2 regions of the Massilia sp. PWRC2 genome follow, and region 1 is predicted to be linked to the other one. Evidence: predicted binding sites of a transcription regulator. Region 1 holds the regulator's gene; the other holds the start of a gene.

Region 1 (7,757 bases):
CAGCATCAGCGGCACGCTGGCCGGTTCCGGCACATCGCCAGTGCCACCGGCACGCGCCAGGATGACGTCATCGATGTCGATGTCGAGCAGGCGCTGGTCGCCCCCGCTCAGAACGAGCAGGCTGACGGGGTCGAGCGCGCTGCCATCGTCGGTCATGAAGCCGAGGAAGAAGGCGTAACTGCCAGCACCATCGCTGACATCGGCCACAGCGCGGTTGCTGACGCGGAACGCACCACTGCTGAGCGCGATGTCGCCGCCATCGACGTCGCGCGTGCCGATCACGTACAGGCCGAACGCCTGCACGGCGCCGCTAAAGCTGAAGGTCAGGGCATCGCCCGCCTCGAGCGAAGCGGCGTTATTGTCGAGGCCCAGATAGTTGCGGCCGGAGCTGGTCCAGAACTGGTCGTCGAGCGCCGGCCGCGCGCTGCCGGCGGAGGGGCCCGACTACACCATGCCAAAACCGCTGCCGGCCGGGCCGCCGCCGGCATTGAAGGCAGTGCCCGCTGGTACCGCTTCGAAATCGGTGGTGCTCGCTTGCCAGCCGGCGATGGCGGCCTGAAATGCCGCCTTGCTCTGGTAAGCGAGCACGCCCGCGTAGGCCTGGCCACTGACCGCCAACAGCAGGCCGACCACGGCCCTGAACGAATAATTGAAAAGCGAAGACGTCATCCAGTACTCCTTGTATGGGTGGGGTGATGGGCGGGTATGCGCCTGCGTCGTTCGAGGACCTGCTGCACCGGTCGCCTGCACAAAAACACGCAGCAGGATTCATGCCATGCGCGGCGCGGGGCGCTCAATCTTTTTATAATCAAGGCACTGGACCAGGGCGGCGACGGCGCCATGGGGGCCGGGTAGCGCCGCCAGCAGCGCTGTCAGTTTTTCCGACAATTAGCCTGGATACAGGGATGCACGGCGATTAGCCGATGTCGCCCCCGGTGTTTTTGATGTACATCAAAAGTAAACCTGTGATCCAGCGGCGCAAACGTGTGCGACTCGACGGCTGTCAAGGCCGGCGTTATCATAGACGCATGCTGTTAGCCGCTTGTAGAGCCGGCGCCGGCCTGTGCTGCTGTTCTGTGCTGCCATTCTGTGCTGCAGTGCTGTCCTGCCGCGTTGCCCTGCTGCGTACATGAATGCCCGCCGGGCGTGCATCCCTTTCATACCGCCCTACAGTACGATTTTCTTGTAAAGAGCCGCCATGCGCCTTCCGCTTTCCGCCGCCGCCGTCACTGTCCACGCCATCAAGGCGGGATGCGCCGGCTGCAGCATGCACCAGTTGTGCTTGCCAATGGGCCTGGACGACGACGACATCGAACGCCTCGACCAGGTCATCGGCCGCCGCCGCCGGGTGGCGCGCGACGAACGCCTGTACCAGCGCGGCGAGCCGTTTCGCCATCTGTATGCGATCCGCTTCGGCCACTTCAAAACCTGCTACGTGGACGTCAGCGGCGACGAACAGATCACCGGCTTTCAAATGGCTGGTGAACTGCTGGGCATGGACGCCATCAGCGAAGAGCGCTACCAGTGCGACGCCGTCGCGCTCGACGATTGCGAAGTGTGCGAAATCCCCTTCCCCGCGCTCGAAAGCCTGTTTGGCGAAGTACCCAATCTGCTGCGCCACTTCCACCGCATCATGAGCCAGGAAATCACGCGCGAACAAAATGTCATGCTTTTACTGGGCAACATGCGGGCCGAACAGCGGTTTTCGGTTTTCCTGGTCAACCTGGCCACGCGCTATGCGGCGCGCGGTTATTCGTCCACCGAGTTTGATCTGCGTATGTCGCGTGAAGACATCGGCAACTACTTGGGCTTGACCATCGAGAGCATCAGCCGCCTGCTGGCCCGTTTTAAAAAGTTGGGCCTGCTGGCGGTCGACAAGCGCGGCATCACCCTGCTCGACCCGGCGCGCCTGAAGGCGATGGCGGCCGGCACCACGGCTTGCAGTCCGCTGGCCTGAGCGCGCCGCAGGTGCGCGGTGTCAGCGCCGGCAACGGCGCCCATCAAACGCAGGCCGTTGTCGCCGCCGCTGCGCGCTTGAGCGGCACGCCAAGCGGCCGCCCGGGCGCCATCGAAAAAGCGCCGACGATGCCGCCGCACATGCCGGCACAGTGCACGCTGACGGTCAGCCCGATCAGCAGCATGGCCAGCAATGGCGCCAGCACCGGCGGCAGAAAAGACCGCAGCGCGGCGGCGTCGATACCGGCTAGACGGTGCTGGAAAAGCGCGGCACCAGCGTCGCCGCCGGAGCTGCCGGTGATCCCGGTAATACCAAATAACGATCGAACACCATGCAGATATTGCGGATCACCAGCCGTCCCTTCGGACTGACGCTGAGCCACTCGGGGCCGACGCTGACCAGACCATCTTGCTGCAGCAGGTGCAGCTGTGCCAGCTCGCTGGCAAAATAATCGCCGAAGGTGATCGGAAAGGCTTGTTCGACTGCCTCGATCGACAGCTCGAACTGGCACATCAGCATCCCGATGATGGAGCGGCGCAGGGCGTCGTCCATCGAGAGGGTGATGCCGCGCTCGATCGGCAGCTCGTTGCGGTCGAGCCGTTCGTAATAGGCCTCGAGCGTCTTCACATTCTGGCTGTAGCTCATGCCCACCGCACCGATGGCCGACACCCCGCAGGCGACGATATCGGCATCGGCGTGCGTCGAATAGCCCTGAAAATTGCGGTGCAGGCGGCCCTGCCGCTGGGCCACCGCCAGCTCGTCGTCGGGACGGGCGAAATGGTCCATGCCGATGTATACATAGCCGGCTGCGCCCAGCCGGTCGATCGCCAGGCCCAGCATGGCGAGCCTGGTGTCGGCGTCTGGCAGGCGCGCCGTATCGATGCGGCGCTGCGGCTTGAACAGGTGCGGCAGATGGGCGTAGTGATACAGGGCGATGCGGTCGGGCGATGCCGTGATCACCCGCTCGAGCGTGTGCGCCATGGTCGCCGCATTCTGTTCGGGCAGGCCGTAGATCAGATCGATGTTCACCGAGCGGAAGCCGTGCTGGCGGGCGGCGTCGAGAATGGCCTGGGTCTGCGCCTGCGGCTGCACGCGGTTGACGGCGCGCTGTACCGCTTCGTCGTAATCCTGCACACCCAGGCTGATGCGGTTGAAACCCTGCTGGCGCAGGCGGCCGATGCGCTCGGGCGTCACGCTGCGCGGATCGACTTCGATGCCATACTCACCGGCGGCGTCGCTGGCGAAGGTGAAGTGGCGGTGCAGGTGCGCCATCAGCTCGTCGATCTGGGCGTCGCTCAGGTAAGTGGGGGTGCCGCCGCCCAGGTGCAGCTGGCGCACCTCGTTCATGCCGGAAAACAGCGCGGCCTGCATGGCGATCTCGCGTTTCAGGTAAGCGAGGTAATGGGCTGCCTTTTCGGTGCGGCGGGTGACGATCTTGTTGCAGGCGCAGTAGTAGCAGACCGATGCGCAAAACGGGATGTGCAGATAGAGCGACAGCGGCTTGCCGGCGCCACGCGTACGCCGCGCCGCCACCGCCGCCAGATAATCGCGGTAGCCAAATTGCGAGCTGAAACGGTCGGCCGTGGGGTAAGACGTGTAGCGCGGTCCGGCACGGCGCAAGTTGCGCAACAGGTCGGCATCGAAACGGACTGGCGCCTGCTCGGCTGAAAGGGTGAGGTGGGACATGCGCGCTTTTCGGAATGTGGACTGCTCGAAACTGAACGGTGTCCTTGATAAGCGTCAGTGTAAAAAGCGGGCGCGCTAAAATCCTTGACTTACATCAAATACAAAGGGGCGACGGCCGTCTCAAGGGGCCAGGCCAATGCGCTCGGCCAGCCGGTTCAGCGCGGCCTGCGCCAGCGCGTGTTCGCCCTTGCTGATGGCGGCATCGAGGCGGGCCGCCAGCTCGCCTTCGGCGCCGTGGTCAAACGAGGCCCCCGCCCCTTTGACAAAATGGGCAATTCTCGACACCGCGCGCCATTCGTGGCGGGCCGCCAGCGCCTGCATCTGCTGGACCTGCACCGGCAGCCGGGCGGCAAACAGCGCGCACAGCACCGCCATGTCGAGCAGCACCGGCGGCGCGCCGGCAGTCGCACTGGCGACGCCGCCCGGCGCCAGCAGGCTGCCCAACTGGCTCGCCAGCGCGCCACTGTCGAGCGGTTTGATCAGGCAGTGGCTAAATCCGCGCGCCAGATAGTGGCGCTGCTCGGCCGCCACCAGGGCCGCCGTCAGCGCCACGATGGGCCGCGCGTAGCCGGCCGCGCGCAGTGTCGCGCTGGCGTCGATACCGTCCAAAAAGGGGATGGTCAAGTCGATCAGCAGCAGCTCGAAGTGGCCAGTCAAGGCCAGCGCCACCGCACTGGCAGCGTCGTTGGTATTCGACACCTCGAGGCCCAGCTCGGTGAGCATGGCGCTGGTCAGGCGCCGGTGCCGTGCCTGGCTGTCGAGCAGCAAGACCTTGCCACGCAGGGCGGCCATCAGCGCGCCCCCGTCAGGCCAGCCGAGAAAGCGCGATAAGCCCGATAAGCCCGACAGGCCCGACAGGCTGGCCAACCAGGGGCGGCTTGACGGCCGCGCCAGAAACTCGCAATGAGCATGAAAGACACCGGTGACCGCCAATCCTGTAGCTGGGATAATGATTGCAAACCCGTCAATGCGGGTAAAAAGTCCGGCATCGCTGCCTCCCTGCCGCGCCCTTCGTGGCTAAGGCATGAGAGTGTACTGCGCACAGTTTTGCCTGACAATGCGTGATGGCCTGCTGATGCAGGTAGACAACAATCGGCGCTTGATCAAGCGGCCTGGTCGACCAGACGAAGCGCCGGTCTGGCCGCCGCCACCGCGCTGGCACTGCCCGCTTTGGCGGCGCCCCCGCCGCTGCCGGCGGGCAGCTTGAAGACGCCGACCGCTTCACTCATCTGCTGGGCCTGCTCCTGCAAGGAGTCGGCGGCAGCGGCCGCCTGCTCCGTCATCGCCGCATTTTGCTGGGTGCTCTCGTCCATCTCGGCGACACTGTGGCTGAGGTTTTCCAGGCCCTTGCTCTGCTCCTGGCTGGAGGCACTGATTTCACCGATCAGCTTGCTGACATGCTCGACCGAGGTAACGATTTCCGTCATCGTCGTGCCGGCATCTTCGACCAGCCGCGAGCCGGTGCTCACCTTGGTGGCGGAGTCATCGATGAGCTGCTTGATTTCCTTGGCGGCGCTGGCGCTGCGGTGCGCCAGACTGCGCACTTCGCTGGCGACCACGGCGAAGCCACGGCCCTGCTCGCCGGCACGCGCCGCTTCGACGGCGGCATTCAGGGCAAGGATGTTGGTCTGGAAGGCAATCGAGTCGATCACGCCGATGATGTCGGAGATCTTGCGCGCCGAGGCATTGATGTCATTCATGGTGTCGACCACCTGGGCCACCACCCGCCCGCCCTTGGCGGCCACGCCGGAGGCGGCGTCGGCCAGTTCGTTGGCATGGCGCGCACTTTCCGCATTGTGCTGGACGGTGGCGGTCAGGTCGCCCATCGAACGGGCGGCGCGGCCGATGTTGCCGGCCTGCGTCTCGGTGCGCGCCGACAGATTGGCGTTGCCGCTGGCGATCTCGGCGGAGGCGACGCGGATTTCCGCCGCCGCGCCCTGGATGCCGCCAACGATGCCTTCGAGCCGCGCGCGCATTTCAGCCAGCGCACCGAGCAGGCTGGCGCCATAACGGGGATCGAATTCGATGCTGATCGACAGGTCGCCGGCCGCCACCGTTTGCGCAATCTTGCGCGCATATTCGGGCTCACCGCCCAGCTGGCTCCAGATGGCGCGGATGACGAACCAGGCGACCAGCACCAGTGAACAGATGACCAGCGCCGCCACCGCAATACTGATGGTGAGCACCAGCTGGACGCGCGAGGTGCTGTAGGCGACGCCGTTTTTAAATTGTTTATTGGCAGCGACCACGGTTTTTTCCAGGTCGCCGCTTATGGCGGCCAACGATGCCTGCATCTTGGCGATGGCGCTGGGGACATCGCCCTTGTCGACCTCGAGCATGATGCGGGCAGCGGCCGCGCCATCGGTGTAGTAGGCGTTAAATTCGGTAAGAATGCGCTCGCTGTTGGCCTTTTGCCCGGCGATGGCGCCGTACTGGGTAATCTTGGTGCGAATCTTGTTGGCCGATTCGGCGATGGTGTCGAGCCGTTTTTTGTCGCCTTCGAGCACCGCCCCCTTGAGCTCGTCCGCCAGCGCCTGCACATCGCCGCGCAGCATGCCCGACTGGCTCAGCACGGGATAATCGACGGCGCCGGTGGCCTCGATGGCCTCAAGCGCGATGGTCGAATAGTATGACGAGACGGCCAGCCCCAATCCGAATATGGCAGCGGAAATAATGGGCAGCGACCAGATTCTGTTCTTGATGTTCATTGCGATGTCCTGGCTGATGATTGCATACGGGGGCACGCAACAACGCAGCGCCGCAGCGGCCTGGCTGCGCGCCCCCGGCGTGGTACTTTATTTGAGACTCAGTACCGGCTTGACGCTGCCGTCAAGGGCGCCCTTGTCGATATAACCGATCATGTTGGGGTTGCTGGCAACGAGCGTCTTGACGGCCGCGCTGTCGCCCACTTCCTTCGGCGGCTGGCCCTTGCCGCTGAAAATCTGCTTGGACCAGTAGGCTTTTACCTGCGCCGCCGTCTTGCCCGTCGACTTGGAATAAAAGTCGTCGCGCAGGGCGCCGTCAGCCTGATCGACCGGCACCGCCTGGCCACCACCAGGCAGGACATTCGATTTGCCGAGAAAAATGTCGGCAACCTGGTCGGCGGTGAGCGCGCTGGCGCCCGACTTGGCGGACACCACCACCACCGTTTCGGCGAAAGCGGCGCTGCCGGCAGCCATCATAGCGAGCGCCAGCAAAGAAGAACGCATCAGCGTGTTGTTTTTCATGAGAGCAATCCTTTAAAAGACGAAGTCGATGGTGCCGGACAAAATCTTGGCACTGCTGCCCGCCATGCCCGGCTTGGAGTTGGTGAAAAAGCCGTTGCTGCCTGGTTCCAGCTGCACCTTGTCGAGCTGCACCTTGAGCGCAAAGTTCTTGCGGAAGTCCCAGCGCAGGCCGCCCGAGACGGTGTGCTGGGCGCGTAGGGCCAAATTGATCTGGCCGTCATCGATATCGACCTTCGAATAGGTGATGTAGGGCGTAAATTTGTTGAAGCGGTAGCCGCCAGTCACATAGCCGGCCTTTTGTGCGCGCTGGACGGTGCCGAAATCGGACTTGGTCAGTTCGCCCAGCACGAACCAGTTGCCTGGATCGTAGGTGGCGCCAAGGTTGTAGACATTTGCTGGCGAATAAATAAACGTGCCGGCGGCGCCGTTGAGACGGAAGTCAATCTTGGTCAGCGCCGCGCGCAGCGTCAATGCACCCATCTCGGCGCTGTCGGCGATGCCCTTGATTTTCTCCGCGCGCACGCCGTTGGAAACGGCGCCGGTGGAGCTGACCGAAGCGACTTCCATCTTGCCGTACCAGACCTGGGTCGTATTCGTGACAGGGCCAAAAGTATGGCGGTAAGCGCCGTCAATGCCGTCCGAATTGGTGGTCGAGCGCAGGCTGTAAGTCTCGATCGGCGGGCGCACCCACGGATTGGCGTAACCGACCAGGCGGGTTTCCGAGTTCATGAAGGTGGCCATGGCGACGCGGCCAACGCGCACGCTCAGTTCCGGCGTGATCGCATACTTGATGTTGGCCCACTCGACGCGCGGCAGATAGCCTGAATTGACGCGCTCGCGCGAGACCACTTGCAGCACTGCGCTCCACTGGTCAGTGATCTTGGCAT
Region 2 (7,757 bases), on a different contig from region 1:
GAAAAGCAAAACCGACAAAAAGAATTGATTTGTCGCGCAGTGTGCATCGTTTGTACAGTTTGTACAGTTTGTACAGTTTGTACAGTTTGTACAGTTTGTACAGTTTGTACAGTTTGTACAGTTTGTACAGTTTACACGGTTTAGTGAGCCGCTCCAAGCCGCCATCGCCAGCCTCGGGGCAGGCGGGGCGGTAATCGCACCGGCGCGCGCCTGTTGCGCTCGCCCCTCGCGCTTCGGCGCGCGTGACGCCACTGTGTCGTGCAAACGACATGGTGGCGTTGTGTTGTCTGCTGCAAGGGCCGCTCATGCCGGCTGGTTTTTTATCGGTAAGGTGCGCACAGGTCCGCGCCAACGGCGTAGCATCTGAGGTCGCTGGCCGTACTGGCCGCAGCAGCCAGGCAAGTGATCCTGCATGCGGCGCCATTCGTCACTGAAGGGATAAACTGATGAGCACAGGGACCATCCACCTGCACCGCGTACTGCGCGCCAGACCAGAGCGCATCTACCGCGCATTTCTCGACGCCGACGCCATGTCAAAATGGTTGCCGCCCTGCGGCTTCACCTGCAAGGTTGACCACATGGACGCCCGCGTGGGCGGCAGCTACAAGATGCTGTTTACTAATTTTTCGACCGGGCAAAGTCACTCGTTTGGCGGCGCCTACCGCGAACTGCAGCCCTACCAAAAGATTCGTTATACGGACAGCTTCGACGATCCCGCACTGCCCGGTGAGATGCAGACCACGGTAACCTTGCGGCCGGTGGCCGGCGGCACCGATGTCAGCATCGCGCAGGAAGGCGTGCCGGCCTCGATTCCCATCGAAATGTGTTACCTCGGCTGGCAGGAGTCGCTGGAACAGCTGGCCCGGCTGGTTGAGCCGGAACTGGGGCAGTAGGCCTGCAGCCGGCAGCGCCAGCAGATCATTATGCGCAGCAAGAATATGGTGTGCCTGTGGTACGACGGTGGCGCCCTCGAGGCCGCCACCTTTTACGCCAGCACCTTTGCCGACAGTGCCGTCCACGCCGTGCAGCGGGCGCCGCTCGATTACCCGTCGGGCAAGCAGGGCGACGTGCTGACGGTGGAATTTACCGTGATGGGGATACCCTGCATGGGGCTCAATGGCGGCCCCGGCTTTCCTCATAGCGTGGCGTTTTCCTTTCAGGTGGCAACCAGTGACCAGGCCGAGACGGACCGCCTGTGGGATGCCATCGTCACCAATGGTGGCGCGGAGAATGCCTGCGGCTGGTGCCGCGATCGCTGGGGCCTGTCAGGGCAGATCACGCCGCACGCGCTCAGCGATGCCATCAGCAACAGCAACCCAGCGGTGGCCCGGGCCGCGTTCGCCGCCATGATGCAGATGCGCAAAATCGACATTGCCGCCATCGAGGCGGCGGTGGCGGCGGTGCAGTGACGGTGCCGGCGCCGGTGCCGGTGCGCCCCGCAGCGGCAGAAGACGGGCGCCGCTGCGGTGGCCCAGGAGCGGAACCGCTGGGGTGGCGATGGAGCGGCGCCCCTGCTGCGGCTCAGGTGCGGCGCCACCTGCGGTGGCTAAGGAGCGGCGTCCCTGCGGTGGTTTACGCGCGGTGCCGCTGCGGTGGTGTAAGAGCGGCGCGGGGCTTACGCGGGGCGCTCCGGCGCCAGCGGCGCGCTGTTGCGCGCGCAGTTGCGCCCGCTGCGTTTGGCCGCGTACATGGCCTGGTCTGCCTTGCTGAGCAATTGTTCTGGGGAATCGCCGTCGCGCGGGAAAACGGCCACGCCCACGCTGGCCGATAACTGTACCTGGCGCTGCGCCAGCGCCACTGGCTGGTGGGCGGCGTCGATCAGGCGGCCAATCAGCGAGGCTAGCAGCAATTCATCTTGCAGCGCGGGCAGCACGGCGACAAATTCATCGCCGCCGAAGCGTGCCAGGGTGTCCGACATGCGCAGCGCCTTTTGCAGTCGCTGCGCGATGATGGCCAGCAACTGGTCGCCGGCCGCGTGGCCGAGTTCGTCGTTGATGGCCTTAAAGCCGTCCAGATCGATGAATGCCGCCGCTACTTGGCCGCCGTCGGCCCGGGCGCGGGCGATGGCGCGGCTCAGGCGCTCGTGCAACAGCAGGCGGTTGGGCAAACCCGTGAGTGCGTCAAAATTGCTGCGCTGTTCCAGCAGCTGGCGCTGTTGACTGGCAGTGGTGATGTCGGCGAATACGGCGACGTAGTGATGGGGCTGGCCCGCAGCATCGGGGACGGTACTGATGCTGATCCGCTCAGCGTAATCGCTACCATCCTTGCGGCGGTTCCATGCCTCGCCCTGCCAGTGACCGTCGCGCATGATGGCATCCCACATGGCGCGATAAAACGCCGGCCCCTGGCGTCCCGACTTGAGCAGGCGCGGATTGTGGCCTAGCACTTCATCCGCGCGATAACCGGTGATGGCGCTGAAGGCGTCGTTGACCGCCAGAATGTTACCGTCGAGGCTGGTAATCATGATGCCGTCGCGGCTGTAATAGAAAACTGAGGCGGCCAGGGCTTGCATGGCGTCGGCATCGACGGCAGGGGAGACTGGCAAGGCTGAAGGAGCCTGAACCGCGTGGTGCGAGTTTGTGGACATGACCGGACACGGGCACCGTCAATGGGCGAAGCCTCCATCATAGCGAGGCAGGTCAGTGGCGTCGAGACGATGGCGCGCCGGTGCAAAGGGGTTTATGCCCATTTTGAGGTAGATCAAATTGGCCATGTAAATGCGCGCAGCGATCATCGTTTTTGTCCGGGCGTCTTGCTCAAACGGGATGCCAAGCGTTGGCAATTTTGATGTGCCTCACCCGGTTTTACAGCGCCGGTCGAGCGCCGATCAATATATTGGCTGGCCCCCCAGCCGTCGAGCAGTCAGCCCGTGGATTGTTGCGCGGCTAGTGCCAACAGCCGGGCCGGCAGCTGCAGACCCGCAGTACCTCCGTCGCCAACGATGCGATGCAGACGCTGGCCCGCTCGCGCGGCTTGATGCTGGCGTGCTGAAGATGGCATGGCGTTATTGCAGCTGCCACTGGCGACAGCGCCACCTGCCTGCATTGGCATACACCGACACTCCCGGCCCTGTGCTGCCGTACTAATGGGACATCAGCACCGGTGCCGTCATACTTTCCAGAATCGTCTCGGTGACGCCACCGAGCATGATTTCGCGGAAGCGCGAGTGGCCGTAGGCGCCCATGACGATGAGATCGGCTTGCAGATCGGCGGCCGCGGATAGCAGTTGCTCGCCAGCGCGGATTGGCGTGGTGCTGGCGCGCACGGTACAGCGCACGCCATGGCGCGCCAGGTACAAGGCCAGGTCGGCACCGGGTTCGTGGCCGGCGGCGGGCGCCGGGTTAAACACCACCACCGAAATCAGGGCGGCGCGGCGCAACAGGGGCAGGGCGTTGAACACCGCATGGGTTGCCTCGAGGCCGCCGTCCCACGCCAGCAAGATCTTGCTGCCAACGGTGGGAAAACTGGCGGCGTAGGGCAGGATTAGCACGGGGCGGCCGCCATCGAGCACGACCTGTTCTGGCAGCGCGCCGACCAGGTGGCTGGAGGCTGGTTCGTCGAGGTCGGTCTGGCTCAATACCATCAGATCGGCATAGCGTGCCTGCAAGGCCAGGCCGCCGGCCGGATCGTCTTCCATCAGGCGGCGCTCGACGCTGGCGACACCTGCGCTGGCGGCGATGGCCTCGAAGCGCGCCAGCGCTGCTTCGTTGCGTTGGGCAATGGCACTCGCTTCAGACGGCGCCAGCATGGCCAGCTCGAGCGTCACTTCGCGGCCCGCATAGCGCGACACGCCAGAAAAAGCGCTGCCGATCAGGTGGCTGTCGAACTGCACTGCCAGCTGCGCTGCATGGCGCATGCGCGCCTCGGCGTGGCGCGAGGAATCGACATGGACGACGATGGTCTTATAGGACATTTTTCGGCTCGCTGTGGATTGGGTAGCACCAGCGTACGGCGGCGCGCGCGCGCGGTCCAGCGCTAGCTGGCGCTGGGCGGTGCTAGTTTTGGCATTTTTGAGGCAGATCAAAAGTCGCCAGCCTTCCTTTCAAGCGGCCTCAACACAGCCATCGCGCCGCTTGCCGCCGTCCTGGCGCACACTTGATCTAGCGCATACCGTGCGGTGATTCAGGGCGGGTAGGATATATACAAGCAGACCGGCCGTCTTCGATGATCCTGGCCTGCGCCCAATGTTTCTGCACTCACCGATGGAGACTCACCATGGCCCACTCTCAATCATTGACGCGCTTCGATCCCATTGCACGCATGCTCAGCGCCGACCCTTTTCGCAATATCGATGACTTTTTTACTTCCATGCGCATGCCCGCGCTGTTCAGCGGGGCCGAACTCACCCCGCTGATCCGCATGGACGTGACTGAATCGGAACAGTCGTACAAGGTCACGGCTGACCTGCCTGGCGTCAAGAAGGATGACATCAAGGTCAACATCAATGGCAACCAGGTATCCATTTCCGCGCAGACGGAAAGCCGCACCGAGCAGGCCAGCGCCAACCTGCTGTGCGCCGAACGTTCGGTGGGGCAATACTATCGCAGTTTCACGCTACCGCAGGCGGTCGACGATAGCCAGGCGCAGGCGCAATTGAATGACGGCGTGCTCGAGCTGACCCTGCCCAAAAAATCGGCTGGCAGCACCAAATCGCTGACCATCCAATGAGGGCGCCTTTGCCGCAGCAGGGCTGCCTGCGATGTCATCTACAGCGCGGTGTTCGGTGCGGCTTTAATGGGAGCAAGCACCGGCATGCGTAAGCTGACATCGGCTGATCTCACTGAAATCGAAGAGCGCTTGCGTGGCATGCGTATCGCGCTGCTCGAAGCGGTGCGCGAGAGGCGGGCGCAGGGTGGCGGGCAGATGCACTGTGCTGGCAGTGTTCAGCGTGCGCCGCCGGGAGCCCTCAGTGCCGCCTTCGGCGACGTCAATGCCGCCTTTAACGACGCCTTGACCCAAGATGAGATCGCCATGCTGCAACACGAACTCGAAGAGCTGCGCGCGATTGACGACGCGCTCAAGCGGATTGAATTTGGCGTCGGTGGCCTGTGCACCCATTGTGGCGTGCAAATCCCTCTGGGACGCCTGCGGGCCGTGCCTGCAGCGGCCACCTGCATTGCGTGCGCTGCGCTGGTGCAGCGTGAGAGTCGATCCGGCTAGTCCGGCGCCGCAGCTGGCGTCGCTGTTGGCTTAGTTGATCGTTCAGTCGCTAGTTCAGTTGCCAGCGCAGTTGTTGGCGCAGTTGTTGGCGCAGTTGTTCGCTCAGCTGCTAGCTCGGTTGCTCGCTTCGCTGCTGTTCTTGTTGCTGGCTTGCTTGCTGGCTTGGTTGCTGGCCTACTTACTGCCTTAGTTGCTTGCTCCACAGTCAGTCGCGCTGCTGCCACCGCTGACTGTGATCGCTGCAAGTCGACTTTACGGGGGGCAACGGCAAGGCGAATGCGGACGCTGTAGCGGCTGTTCTCGCCCCCTTACGGTTGTTCGTCGGCGGCTGATGGCACTCCTGGGTGCAGCACCAATACGGGGATCGTTGATTCTGCCACCATTTTTTGCGTTTGACTGCCTGCCAGCAGGCGGCTCAGGCCGTGTCGGCCGTGCGAGGCCATGACGACCACGTCGCATTGCTGCGTGCGCGCAGTGTCGGTCAACGCTGTGTGCACCGAGTGTGATAGCACCGTGATGGCCCTGCATGGCACGCCAGCCGCTGTGGCCGCGGCGCACACGCGCTCCGCATGGACACGGGCGGCATCGACCGCCAGGCGTGTTTCGCCCACCACATCGATGGTCAGGGCTGCCTCCGACGGTGGCATCACCAGCGCCGGCTGGGCGACGGCGACGGCGACAAGTTCGCTGTGCCACTGGCGCGCCAGATCAATCGCCAGCGGTATTACCAGGTCGGACAGGGGTGAGCCATCAGTGGGCAGGAGGATGCGTTGATACATGGTGTATTCCTTGGTGGTGCGCCGGCACGGCCGGCATTTTTTGCCGTGCCGAGCGCAATTAATTATGCTGCGGTGAGCGCTAGCGCGACGCTGCCGTCACAGCGAAGCGCGCGGATCATGTCGCACGAATTGTCGAAGTGCGTGCTGCAGAACCTCATGGCCAACTGATGCTGTGAACCAGGATGCGGATTACTGCGATGACAGACGGTGATGGCGCTGCCGTCTTAACATACCATTGCGCATGCCACTGTGCCGCCCGCGCAGCGACGATGGATGCCAGTGTTGCCGTGTTGAAGTCCATCTCACTTGATGCACCTCAATTATTTGCTAAGCGCTCCCCTTCATCCTTTGCCTGCAGGGCTTGCGCGATGATGAAAGCATGCTTGTTCGGCACGCGGAACGCGCTCTTCCTCGCTTCTCTTGTATCGTATCCCCTGGTAGTTCACCTTTGTAGTCTAATCAATCCAACCAAACGGCGGCGCCATGTTCAAACACATCCTGATGCCTGTGGACGGCACCCTCACCATGTTGCCGGGGGTGCGCCGCTGCCTGCGCATGGCGCTCGAGATGGCTGCACGGGTGGAGGCCATCCACGTGGTGGCTCCGGCGGGCAGCAACGCTGCTGTCGACGCTCGTAGCGGCGCGGGCACCGCCCACACCCGCGCCGCGCAGATCATGCAGCTGGTCGAGCGCGAGGCCCGCGAGCAGGGTGTGGCATGCACGACGGCGATTATCGAAGGGGCCATGCCGTGGCAGGAAATTGTCGCCGCCGCGCGCGCTGGCGGTGCCGACCTGATCTGTATGAGTTCGCACGGTCGCAGCGCGCCGTCCGGCGCAGCCCTCGGAAGCCAGACGGCGCAGGTACTCCTGCATGCGCCGGTCGCGGTGCTGGTATTGCGTTGAGTTTGCCTGGCGACGCAGGCTGGGCTGCACTGCGCCGCCCGCGCAGCGGCCCGTTCGGGCCGGGCGGCATGCGCTTAGCATGATCGCTGCCGGTGCCGGCGCGCCTGTTGAGAGGCCCACCTGCGGCAGCCTTGAAAGGCAAGCTCGAAGAAACGACCTCAAATAAACGACCTCAAATAAACGACTTCAAATAAACGACTTCAATTAAACGACTTCAATTAAACGACCTCAAACAAACGACCTCAAACAAACGACCTGAAACAAACGGCCCTGCAAGGTACTGCGTCGCCTGCGGTCGACATTGCTCGCCACTGCCAACGAGCGCGTGTCCTCACATTGATTGCGAGGGGCGCCCGATGGGCGCGCGAGCAGCACCATGCCAGCAGAATTTCAACGGTAGACCAACACCGGAATGGTGCTGTTGACGAGCACCTTTTGGGTCTCGCTCCCCAGCAGCAGCCCCTTCCACCCCTTGCGTCCGTGCGAGGCCATCACCACAAGGTCGCACGCGTGCGCATGGGCGGTGTCGATGATGGCTTGCCACGGGTCGTCCGAGGTGCCGGTCTCGACTGTGCTGCTGACGCCGGCGTCGGCAGCGGCCTTGCTGACAAAGGCCAGGTCGTCGTCGGCGCGGGCCTGGGCGCTCTGGCGAAAGCGCTCTGCGGTGTCTTCCAGCATGTCAGGATCGAGCGACACGGTGTGAAAGCGGGGCATCACGCTCAGGCCGATAACTTCTGCGCCCAGTTTGCTGGCCAAGGTCATACCGGCGAGCACCGCCTGCTGCGATAGCTCGGAACCGTCAGTGGGAATGAGGATGCGGGTGAACATGGTGCACTCCATTTCAAGAGTCAGGTTTTAGTCTGGCTGCCTGTTCGCAGTGCTCGTTGAGCTGTCTCAAACGAATGCCTGCCGCTG

Evidence for each region. Region 1 encodes FNR, which switches genes on or off when oxygen is low (the NO sensors DNR and NnrR bind a similar motif). Its sites were predicted from a motif close to TTGATNNNNATCAA; they were not measured.
Region 2: ACP7BZ_RS12875 (universal stress protein) is a predicted target of FNR. The motif match lies at 6,246-6,259, and genes of this name have one in related genera.

Annotation. Positions count from the first base shown of each region.
Region 1 covers NZ_JAFCUW010000004.1:52,389-60,145, reverse strand. Annotated here, with positions in the region: gene ACP7BZ_RS09755 (PEP-CTERM sorting domain-containing protein) at 1-303, opposite strand, end outside; gene ACP7BZ_RS09750 (hypothetical protein) at 445-669, opposite strand; gene fnr (fumarate/nitrate reduction transcriptional regulator Fnr) at 1,199-1,957, shown strand; gene ACP7BZ_RS09740 (sulfite exporter TauE/SafE family protein) at 2,001-2,162, opposite strand; gene hemN (oxygen-independent coproporphyrinogen III oxidase) at 2,204-3,643, opposite strand; gene ACP7BZ_RS09730 (Hpt domain-containing response regulator) at 3,764-4,435, opposite strand; gene ACP7BZ_RS09725 (methyl-accepting chemotaxis protein) at 4,747-6,351, opposite strand; gene ACP7BZ_RS09720 (phosphate ABC transporter substrate-binding protein) at 6,439-6,870, opposite strand; gene ACP7BZ_RS09715 (hypothetical protein) at 6,883-7,757, opposite strand, start outside.
Region 2 covers NZ_JAFCUW010000005.1:351,734-359,490, forward strand. Annotated here, with positions in the region: gene ACP7BZ_RS12835 (hypothetical protein) at 1-28, shown strand, start outside; gene ACP7BZ_RS12840 (SRPBCC family protein) at 447-893, shown strand; gene ACP7BZ_RS12845 (VOC family protein) at 924-1,409, shown strand; gene ACP7BZ_RS12850 (diguanylate cyclase domain-containing protein) at 1,616-2,545, opposite strand; gene ACP7BZ_RS12855 (universal stress protein) at 3,083-3,913, opposite strand; gene ACP7BZ_RS12860 (Hsp20/alpha crystallin family protein) at 4,216-4,668, shown strand; gene ACP7BZ_RS12865 (TraR/DksA family transcriptional regulator) at 4,753-5,160, shown strand; gene ACP7BZ_RS12870 (universal stress protein) at 5,469-5,939, opposite strand; gene ACP7BZ_RS12875 (universal stress protein) at 6,423-6,842, shown strand; gene ACP7BZ_RS12880 (universal stress protein) at 7,233-7,670, opposite strand.